Regions from separate parts of the Streptomyces sp. NPDC001492 genome, predicted to be linked through region 1. Evidence: predicted binding sites of a transcription regulator. Region 1 holds the regulator's gene; the other holds the start of a gene.

The links. The regulator HrcA, encoded in region 1, represses chaperone genes, less so after heat shock. The targets are predictions, from matches to a motif close to TTNGCACTCNGNNNNNCNGAGTGCNAA.
Region 2: a site for HrcA is predicted at 3,488-3,514, ahead of groES (co-chaperone GroES). Genes of this name have one in related genera too.

Annotation. Positions count from the first base shown of each region.
Region 1 covers NZ_JBSFHW010000048.1:14,075-19,451, reverse strand. The annotation lists gene ACWC1K_RS40945 (16S rRNA (uracil(1498)-N(3))-methyltransferase) at 1-701, opposite strand, end outside; gene ACWC1K_RS40940 (nitronate monooxygenase) at 698-1,774, opposite strand; gene dnaJ (molecular chaperone DnaJ) at 1,898-3,034, opposite strand; gene hrcA (heat-inducible transcriptional repressor HrcA) at 3,035-4,051, opposite strand; gene ACWC1K_RS40925 (MBL fold metallo-hydrolase) at 4,204-4,932, shown strand; gene ACWC1K_RS40920 (DUF3097 domain-containing protein) at 4,967-5,377, shown strand, end outside.
Region 2 covers NZ_JBSFHW010000006.1:159,398-164,774, reverse strand. The annotation lists gene ACWC1K_RS10320 (SDR family NAD(P)-dependent oxidoreductase) at 1-317, shown strand, start outside; gene ACWC1K_RS10315 (ester cyclase) at 517-1,224, shown strand; gene groL (chaperonin GroEL) at 1,288-2,913, opposite strand; gene groES (co-chaperone GroES) at 3,033-3,341, opposite strand; gene ACWC1K_RS10300 (polysaccharide deacetylase family protein) at 3,657-4,589, opposite strand; gene ACWC1K_RS10295 (class I SAM-dependent methyltransferase) at 4,679-5,377, shown strand, end outside.

The DNA.
Region 1 (5,377 bases):
GCGGTCGATGTACGCAGCACGCTACGCCCGAGCCGGTACGCCTTCGCACCCGCCTCGGCGAAGAGCGCCAACTCCTGTTCGGACACGCCCCCTTCGGGGCCGACGACCAGCACGATCTCGCCCGCGGAGGGCAGCTCGGCGGTCGCCAGCGGCTCACTTGCGTAGTCGCGGTCCTCGTGCAGTACGGCGGCGAAGTCGGCTTTGGCGAGAAGTGCGGCAACCTGCTTGGTCGTCGCCGCGTCCGCGACCTCCGGGAAGCGCAGCCGACGGGACTGCTTGCCGGCCTCGCGGGCGGTGGCCCGCCACTTGGCGAGCGACTTCAGCCCCCGCTCGCCCTTCCACTGGGTGATGCAGCGGGCCGCCGACCACGGCACGATCGCGTCGACGCCGGTCTCGGTCATCGTCTCGACGGCCAGCTCGCCACGGTCGCCCTTGGGCAGGGCCTGGACGACGGTGATACGGGGGCTGGGCTCGGGCTCGACGGGGAACGCGACGGGCTCGACGAACAGCCGGTCCTTGCCCTCCGTCCGCACGACCGCACCGGCGGCACCGCGGCCCAGACCGTCGGTCAGCACCACGTCCTCGCCGGGCTGCAGCCGCCGCACGGACACCGCGTGCCGCCCTTCGGGGCCGTCCAGTTCGACGATCGAGCCGGGCCCCACGCCCGCCAGCGAGTCGACGACGAACACCGGCGCGGTCATCGCAGGTCCCCCTTGCCCGACAACGCTGTCCTGGCCATGTCGAGCTCGGCGGCGAGGACTTCCACCAGCTGTCCCGCCGGGAGCTCGCGCGCCATGCGGTGCCCCTGCCCCGCCCACAGCGCCATGCCCTGGGCGTCGCCGGAGGCGGCGGCCTTCTTGCGCAGGGGCGCGGTGAGGTGGTGGACCTCCGGGTAGGCGGCGGGGGCGTACGGCCCGTGCTCGCGCAGGAAGCGGTTGACCAGGCCGCGGGCCGGGCGGCCGGAGAACGCGCGGGTCAGCTCCGTGCGTACGAACAGCGGGTTGGTGAGCGCCTGCTTGTGGACGGCGTTCGCGCCGGACTCCGGGGTGGCGAGGAACGCCGTGCCGAGCTGGGCGGCGCTCGCGCCCGCCGCCAGCACCGCGGCGATCTGGCCGCCGCGCATGATGCCGCCGGCGGCGACGATCGGGATGCTCACGGTCTCGCGGACCTGGGCGACGAGCGAGAGCAGCCCGATACCGGTGCCCTCCGCCTCCGGGTTGTCCCGGTGGGTGCCCTGGTGCCCGCCGGCCTCCACGCCCTGCGCGATCACCGCGTCGGCGCCGGCCAGCTGCACGGCGATGGCCTCCTCGGGGGTGGTCGCGGTGACCAGCGTGAAGGTTCCGGCCCGGCGGAGGGAGTCGAGGACCTCGGGGCTCGGGACCCCGAAGTGGAAGGAGACCACCGGCACGGGGTTGTCGAGCAGAACGGCCAGCTTGGAGTCGTAGGCGTCGTCACGGCCGCTGTCCGGATCGCCCAGCTCGGTCTCGTACCAGGCGGCCTCCCCGGCCAGCTGGTGGGCGTAGATCTCCACGGCACCGGGGTCGGCGGAATCGGGCTGGGGCATGAAGAGGTTCACGCCGAAGGGGCGGTGGGTGATCCCCCGGAGCTGCTTGATCTCCTGGTACATGCCGTCGGCCGTCTTGTACCCGGCGGCGAGAAAACCGAGCCCCCCGGCCTCGCACACGGCGGCGGCCAGATGCGGCACGGAGACACCGCCCGCCATGGGGGCCTGCACGATCGGGTGAGGGAAGAGATCGGTCAGCGCGGAGGACATGACGGCATGTTGTCACGTCCTCCGAACAAGTCCGAATCGGACCATCCCCTTGGCACGTGCCTGCACTTTTCAGCTCGTCCGGCGTGTGAGCGGGGGTCTGGGGGCGCAGCCCCCAGCACCATCTCAACGCCCGTTGAACGCATCCTTCAACCGCGAGAACAACCCCTGCTGGCCCGGCTGGAACTGCCCCTGCGGCCGCTCCTCACCCCGCAGCTTGGCCAGCTCCCGCAGCAACCGCTCCTGCTCGGGATCCAGCTTCGTCGGGGTCTGGACCTCGACGTGCACGATCAGGTCCCCGCGGCCGCCGCCGCGCAGGTGCGTGACGCCCCGTCCGTGCAGTGGGATCGACTGACCGGACTGGGTGCCCGGCCGGATGTCGACCTCCTCCATGCCGTCCAGCGTCTCCAGCGGCACCTTGGTGCCGAGGGACGCGGCCGTCATCGGGATGGTGACCGTGCAGTGCAGGTCGTCGCCGCGCCGCTGGAACATCGCGTGGGGCAGCTCGTGGATCTCGACGTAGAGGTCACCGGCGGGCCCGCCACCGGGGCCGACCTCGCCCTCGCCGGCGAGCTGGATCCGGGTGCCGTTGTCGACACCGGCCGGGATCTTGACCGTGAGGGTACGGCGGGACCGCACCCGGCCGTCGCCCGCGCACTCCGGGCACGGCGTCGGGACCACGGTGCCGAAGCCCTGGCACTGCGGGCAGGGACGCGAGGTCATGACCTGGCCCAGGAAGGACCGCGTCACCTGCGACACCTCACCGCGACCGCGGCACATGTCACACGTCTGGGCGGAGGTGCCCGGCGCCGCGCCCTCACCGTTGCAGGTGGAGCAGACGATCGCCGTGTCGACCTGGATGTCCTTCGTGGTGCCGAAGGCCGCCTCGTCGAGCTCGATCTCCAGCCGGATCATCGCGTCCTGGCCGCGGCGGGTGCGCGAGCGCGGTCCGCGCTGCGACGCCGTACCGAAGAACGCGTCCATGATGTCCGAGAAGTTCCCGAACCCACCGGCGCCGAAGCCGCCCGCGCCTCCGCCGCCCGCCTGGGACAGCGGGTCGCCGCCGAGGTCGTAGACCTGCTTCTTCTGCGGGTCCGAGAGCACCTCGTAGGCGGCGTTGATCTCCTTGAACCGCTCCTGGGTCTTCGGATCCGGGTTCACGTCCGGGTGCAGCTCGCGCGCGAGCCGCCGGAAGGCCTTCTTGATCTCTTCCTGCGACGCGTCGCGGCGCACGCCGAGAACGGCGTAGTAGTCCGTGGCCACTTACGACTCCGCCAGGATCTGTCCGACGTACCGTGCCACTGCGCGTACCGCTCCCATCGTTCCCGGGTAATCCATGCGGGTCGGTCCGACCACGCCCATCTTGGCGACTGCCTCGCCGCCCGAACCGTAGCCGACCGACACCACGGAAGTGGAGTTGAGTCCCTCATAGGCGTTCTCGTGCCCGATGCGCACCGTCATGCCCGAATCCCCCGCCTCGCCAAGCAACTTGAGGAGCACGACCTGCTCCTCAAGCGCCTCCAGGACGGGGCGGATGGTGAGGGGGAAATCATGTCCGAAACGGGTCAGATTGGCGGTGCCGCCGATCATCAGCCGTTCCTCGTTCTCCTCGACCAGTGTCTCCAGAAGTGTGGAGAGCACTGTCGAGACCGTACCCCGGTCCTCGACGTCGAAGCCTTCGGGCAGGTCTTCCACGAGCCGGGGGACGTCGGTGAAGCGCCGGCCCGCGACCCGGCTGTTGAGCCGCGCCCGCAGATCCGCGAGCGAGGCCTCCCCGAACGGCGCCGGGCAGTCGACCATGCGCTGCTCGACCCGGCCGGTGTCCGTGATCAGCACGAGCATCACGCGCGCGGGAGCGAGCGAGAGCAGCTCCACGTGCCGCACGGTCGAGCGGGTCAGGGACGGGTACTGCACGACGGCGACCTGCCGGGTGAGCTGCGCGAGCAGCCGGACCGTCCGCGCCACCACGTCGTCGAGATCCACGGCGCCGTCGAGGAAGTTCTGGATCGCCCGCTTCTCGGGCGCGGACATGGGCTTGACGCCCGCCAGCTTGTCGACGAACAGCCGGTAGCCCTTGTCGGTGGGGATGCGCCCCGCGCTGGTGTGCGGCTGCGCGATGAATCCCTCGTCCTCCAGGGCCGCCATGTCGTTGCGGACCGTCGCCGGGGACACGCCCAGGTTGTGCCGCTCGGTCAGAGCCTTCGATCCCACCGGCTCCTCGGTGCCGACGTAGTCCTGGACGATGGCGCGCAGTACCTGCAGCCGTCGTTCACTCAGCATCCAGCGCACACCTCCAGAAGTCGTCCCCCAGGCTGTTCGCCTGGCACTCTGTCCGTCCGAGTGCCAGCCGTTACCGGCCAGTGTACGGCGGTGGGGTACACCCAGGGCAAGGTCGGCCCCTGTTGAACGGGGCGTACCGCTAGCGTCGCCGTATGACGGTGACTTGGGAAGAGCTGGAGTGGGAGCGACTGGCGGCCGGGGTCGGCCGGTGCCGGCTGCCCCGCTGGGACTGCACGACAGGACTGGTCGTCGGGGAGGGCACGGCGCTCTTGATCGACGCGGGGTCGAGCCTCGCGGAGGGCGCACGGTTGCGTGCCGAAGCGCAGGAGCTCGCCGGTCACCGTGTGACTCATCTCGCGCTCACGCATCCCCATTTCGACCATGTCCTCGGGGCGGCGGTGTTCGCCGGCGCGGAGGTGTACGGCGCGGTGGGCATCGACACGGTGCTGGACGGCCGGCACGCGCGCGAGGAGCTGCGGGCGGACGCGGTGTCGCAGGGCCTTGACATGCACGCGGCGGAGGAGGCGGCGGCCGCCCTGGTCCCGCCCCGGCACCACGTCTCGGGCGAGTGGACGCTCGACCTGGGCGGCGGCCGGCAGGTGCTGCTGGCGAACGTCGGGCCGGCCCACTCGGCCCACGATCTCGCGGTGCTGGTGCCGGGCTCCCCGGAGGTCGTCTTCTGTGGCGACCTGGTGGAGGAGTCCGGCGAACCGCAGGCCGGTTCCGACGCCGTACCGTCGCAGTGGCCGGCCGCCCTCGACCGACTTCTGGACCTGGGCGGGGAGGACGCACTGTATGTACCCGGTCACGGAGCGGTGGTGGACGCGGGGTTCGTGCGGAGACAGCGGGACGAGCTGGCGGCACGTTTCGGCGTGTCGTAGTCGCCGACCGGCCGCTTCTCCTATCGTCACTCGAATGCGCCAGTACTCCGCCGATCTGACCCCGCCGTGGAAGAAGCCCAAGCCCGTGCCGGAGGTTCCTGCGGAGCCCGGGCTGGTGGTCGAGGAGCCCGGCACCGGTTTCTGCGGCGCGGTGATCCGCTGCGAGGCGGGCACGGTGACCCTGGAGGACCGCTTCGGCAAGCACCGGGTGTTCCCGCTGGAGCCGCGGGGGTTTCTGCTGGAGGGGCGGGTGGTCACGCTCGTGCGTCCGACCAGCGCGGCTCCTGTACGGCCCACTCGTACGGCATCCGGTTCGGTGGCCGTCCCCGGCGCACGCGCGCGTGTCGCTCGCGCCGGGCGGATCTACGTGGAGGGCCGCCACGACGCCGAGCTGGTCGAGAAGGTCTGGGGCGACGACCTGCGCATCGAGGGCGTGGTCGTGGAG
Region 2 (5,377 bases), on a different contig from region 1:
CGTGGGTCGTGCAGTTCACGCAGGGGGCGGCGAAGGACCTGGCGGGCAGTGGCGTGCGGTTGATGGCGCTGTGCCCGGGATTCGTGCGCACCGAGTTCCATCAGCGGGCCGGGATGGGCACGGACAACATCCCCGGGTGGATGTGGCTCGACGCCGACAAGCTGGTGGCGGCGGCACTGTCGGATCTGGCGCGGGGAAAGTCGCTGTCCATTCCGGACGCGCGGTACAAGGCGCTGATGGGGGTCGTGAAGGTGACGCCCCGGGGGCTGCTGGGCGGGATCACCTCGCGGACCGGCCGGAAGTACGGGCCGCAGTAGCCTCCCGGCGCTCGGGGGGCGCAGTGGAGCCCCGGTGGGAGAATGGTGCTGGTACTGAGGTGCGCCTCGCGAGGTTCGCGCCGGCCACCTCCGTCGACCTGCTTTTCCGCCGGGGGGCCGGGGGCCTGCGGCGAAGCCGCTGCTGTCACCGCCCCCGGAACAGTGCAGTAACCGGACCTCGGGGACCGGAGGCAAGACCATGACCTTCGTTCAGATCATCGACTGCAAGACCAGCCGGTTCGACGACATCAACCGGCTGATGGACACCTGGGTCGAGCAGACCAGGGGGAAGCGGACGGCGACGCACGCGGTGGTCGGCAAGGACCACTCCGACGCGTCCCACTTCATCGAGATCGTCGAGTTCCCCTCGTACGAGGAGGCGATGCGGAACTCCAACCTGCCCGAGACCGACAAGATCTTCCGCGAGATGGTGGCTCTCTGCGACGAGATGCCGACCTTCACCGACCTGGACGTCGTGCGCGACGAGCAGTTGTACGCGGCGAACGTGCGGCGGTTCTTCGAGACCATCGCCACCAAGGGCGAGCTGCCGCCGCTCGACGATCTCATCGCCGAGAACTACCACGACCACGATCCCGCCAACGAGCAGGACACCATGGGCATGGACGCCATGCGGCGTGAGATCGGCATGTGGCGCAGCGGGTTCGACTTCGCCTTCGACATCGAGGACCAGATCTCGCAGGGCGACCGGGTGAGCACCCGGTGGACCTGGCGCGGCACCCAGACCGGCGAGTTCATGGGGCTCCCGTCCACCGGGAAGAACGTCGTCATGACGGGCACGACCATCTTCCGGTGCAATGAGGAAGGGAAGATCGTCGAGGGCTGGTGGGAGTACGACCGGCTGGGGCTGATGGCCCAACTGGGCGCGCTGGAGGGGATGGAGAAGTAGGGGAACGGCGAAAGGCCCGGCACCCCAGGGGTGCCGGGCCTTCGTACCGTCTACTGAGCGATGTCAGTGGGCGTGGCCGTGGCCGTGGCCCGCGGCGGCCGGCTCTTCCTCTTCCTTCTTCTCGACGACCAGGGTCTCGGTCGTCAGCAGGAGGGAGGCGATGGAGGCGGCGTTCTCCAGGGCGGAGCGGGTGACCTTGACCGGGTCGATGACGCCGGCCTTGACCAGGTCGCCGTACTCGCCGGTGGCGGCGTTGAAGCCCTGGCCCTTCTCGAGCTCGGCGACCTTGGAGGTGATGACGTAGCCCTCGAGGCCGGCGTTCTCGGCGATCCAGCGCAGCGGCTCGACGACGGCCTTGCGGACGACGGCGACACCGGTGGCCTCGTCGCCGGTCTTGCCGAGGCCGCCCTCGAGCACCTTGGCGGCGTGGACCAGAGCGGAGCCACCGCCGGAGACGATGCCCTCCTCGACCGCGGCGCGGGTCGCGGAGATGGCGTCCTCCAGACGGTGCTTCTTCTCCTTCAGCTCCACCTCGGTGGCGGCGCCGACCTTGATCACGCACACGCCGCCGGCCAGCTTCGCGAGGCGCTCCTGGAGCTTCTCGCGGTCCCAGTCGGAGTCCGTGTTCTCGATCTCGGCCTTGATCTGGGCGACGCGGCCCGTGACGTCCTCGGAGTTGCCGGCGCCGTCGACGACCGTGGTGTCGTCCTTGGTGACGGTGACGCGGCGGGCGGAGCCCAGCACGTCCAGGCCGACCTGGTCCAGCTTGAGGCCGACCTCCTCGGAGATGACCGTGGCGCCGGTGAGGATCGCCAGGTCCTGCAGCATCGCCTTGCGGCGGTCGCCGAAGCCCGGGGCCTTCACCGCGACGGCATTGAAGGTGCCGCGGATCTTGTTGACGACCAGGGTCGACAGGGCCTCGCCCTCGACGTCCTCGGCGATGATCAGCAGCGGCTTGGAGGAGTTGGTCTGGATGACCTTCTCCAGCAGCGGCAGCAGGTCGGCGATGGAGGAGATCTTGCCCTGGTTGATGAGGATGTAGGGGTCCTCCAGGACGGCCTCCATGCGCTCCTGGTCCGTCACGAAGTACGGCGACAGGTAGCCCTTGTCGAAGGCCATGCCCTCGGTGAAGTCCAGCTCCAGACCGAAGGTGTTGGACTCCTCGACGGTGATGACACCGTCCTTGCCGACCTTGTCCATCGCCTCGGCGATGAGCTCGCCGACCTGCTGGTCCTGCGCGGAGAGCGCGGCCACGGCGGCGATGTCGGACTTCTCGTCGATCGGGCGGGCGGTGGCGAGGAGGTCCTCGGAGACGGCCGCCACGGCCGCGTCGATGCCCTTCTTCAGCAGCGCCGGGGAGGCACCCGCGGCGACGTTCTTCAGGCCCTCGCGCACCAGCGCCTGGGCGAGCACGGTGGCGGTGGTGGTGCCGTCACCCGCGATGTCGTTGGTCTTGGTCGCCACCTCCTTCACCAGCTGGGCACCGAGGTTCTCGTACGGGTCCTCGACCTCGACCTCACGGGCGATGGTGACGCCGTCGTTGGTGATGGTGGGCGCGCCGAACTTCTTGTCGATGACGACGTTGCGGCCCTTGGGGCCGATCGTCACCTTGACCGTGTCGGCCAGCTTGTTGACGCCGCGCTCGAGGGCGCGACGGGCGTCCTCGTCGAACTTCAGGATCTTCGCCATGGGAGCGGTTCAGCCCTCTCGGAAAACGTGGGTGAAACGAACTGCGCCCCGGACGCCCGGCTTCATAAGGTCGCGGGAACCCGGGGCGCAGCTCACAAGCAGAAAATGCTCGAGGTGAATTACTTCTCGATGATCGCGAGCACGTCGCGGGCCGAGAGGACGAGGTACTCCTCGCCGTTGTACTTCACCTCGGTGCCGCCGTACTTGCTGTACAGCACGATGTCGCCGGTCTTGACGTCGAGCGGCAGGCGCTCGCCGTTCTCGAAGCGGCCCGGGCCCACGGCCAGGACGACGCCCTCCTGGGGCTTCTCCTTGGCGGTGTCCGGGATGACCAGGCCAGAGGCCGTGGTCTGCTCGGCGTCCAGCGGCTGGACCACGATGCGGTCCTCGAGCGGCTTGATGGCAACCTTGGAGCTGGCGGTCGTCACGATCCGACCTCCCCCTTCGGAGATCTCACGGGGTTAACTGTCTGAGGTGGCGACCAGGTGGATCCGTCGTCGCGGGTGCCGGACCTGCCCGTCGCGTAGTTGGCACTCTCCAGTGGGGAGTGCCAGAGCCGAGACTATGACTGCGATTAGCACTCGGTCAAGCGGAGTGCCAATGCCTGCGGCGCGTCGGGGGGTTTTCGGTTGACCGCGGGCCTCGGTGGACGTCCCGGGGGCTGCCGCCCCCAGCCCCCCGCTTCGGCCTGAACGGCCTCGTCCTCAAACGCCGGACGGGCTGAAATGCCGGGCCCCTCGGGCTCACAGGTAGTCCTCCAGGCGGGCCACCGCGTATCCGTCGGCCGTGACCCTGTCCAGGAAGCGGCGCATGTCGTCGACCATCGTGCCGTTCCACTCGTCACGGCCGCGGAAGTGGGTGAGGACGATGTCGCCGGGGTGCAGGTCCCGGTCGTCCTCGCGGTACTCCCAGTGGTCGACGAAGACCTCCTCGTCCCAGATGGGCGCGTACTTGATGCCACAGGACTTGGCGGCCATCAGGGTGTCCTGGTTGTAGTTGCCGAAGGGCGGGCGGAAGAGGGCCGGACGCCTGCCGAACTGCTTCCTCATGATCGTCTGCATACCGCAGATCTCGTGCCTCTGCTCCCGGTAGGACAGCGCCGGGAGGTAGGGGTGGGTGAGGGTGTGGTTGTTGAGGGTCCCGCCCTCGGACTGCATCCGGCGGAAGTAGGCGTAGTCGTCCTTGATCAGGAAGTTGCTGAGGAAGGCGGTGTACGGGATCTTCAGGTCGCTCATCATCCGCAGGAACGCCGGGTCCTTCTCGGCGCCGTCGTCGATGGTCAGGAAGACGACCTTCTGCCGGGTGGGGACGGTCGTGAAGACGGGCGGGAGGTTCAGTTCCTCCTGGTCGTCCACCTCGAAGCCCTTGCGTGCCCTGATCTTCGGCTTCTTCGCGGGCGGTGCCGGAGCCGTCAGCGGGACCCTCGCCAGGTCCCAGTGGCGCGCCGCGGCGGCTCGGGCGATGTACGCGGAGCGCAGCCTCGTGGCGTAGGAGTCGAGGGCGCGGGCCGGGGGCGCGTGCAGGGGCGGCTGCTGGCCGGGAGCCGGGCGTACCGGCGGGCCGCCGAACTGGGCACAGCCCGAGGCGATGGCCGCGACGGCGAGCACGGCGATTCCACCGCGGACCCATGGCACCCCGTAAGCGCGATTTTTATCGTTTTGTACTACTGCTCCCATGGTGCCGGATCATCGCAGGCCACCACCCGGATCCCGGCCCGCCACGCGGCCGGAGGCGCACCGTCCACCGACTGGCCCACAATGGGCCGGTGAACGACCTCGCCGACCTGCTCACCCCCGAAGGCCGCGCCCTCCTCGACGAGGTGCGCGGCACGGCCCCGGCCGACGAACTCGCCGTCGCCACCCGGCTGCGCCGCGACCACCCCGCCGAGCTGGTGTCGGCGGCGCTCGGGCAGGCGCGGCTGCGGCAGCGGGCGACGGCCAAGTTCGGCGCCGAGGACGCGGAGCGGATGTTCTTCACGCCGAACGGGGTGGAGCAGTCGACGCGGGCGAGCGTGGCGACGTATCGGGCGGAGTGCTTCCAGGCGCTGGGCGTACGGTCCGTCGCCGACCTGTGCTGCGGGATCGGCGGAGACGCGATCGCGTTCGCCCGGGCCGGCATCCGGGTGCTGGCCGTGGACCGGGATCCGGCCACGGCGGCCGTGGCGCGCGCGAACGCCGACGCGCTCGGGCTCGCCGGGCTGATCGAGGTGCGGGAGGCGGACGTCACGGAGGTGGAGACGGCCGGTTACGACGCCGTGTTCGTCGACCCGGCCCGGCGCGGCGGGCGCGGCCGCATCTTCGACCCGGAGGCCTACTCGCCGCCCCTGTCGTGGGCCACCGAGGCGGCCCGCAAGGCGCCGTGCGCCGCGCTGAAGATCGCGCCGGGCATTCCCCACGAGGCGATTCCCCCGGACGCGGAGGCCGAGTGGATCTCGGACGGGGGTGACGTCAAGGAGGCCGTGCTG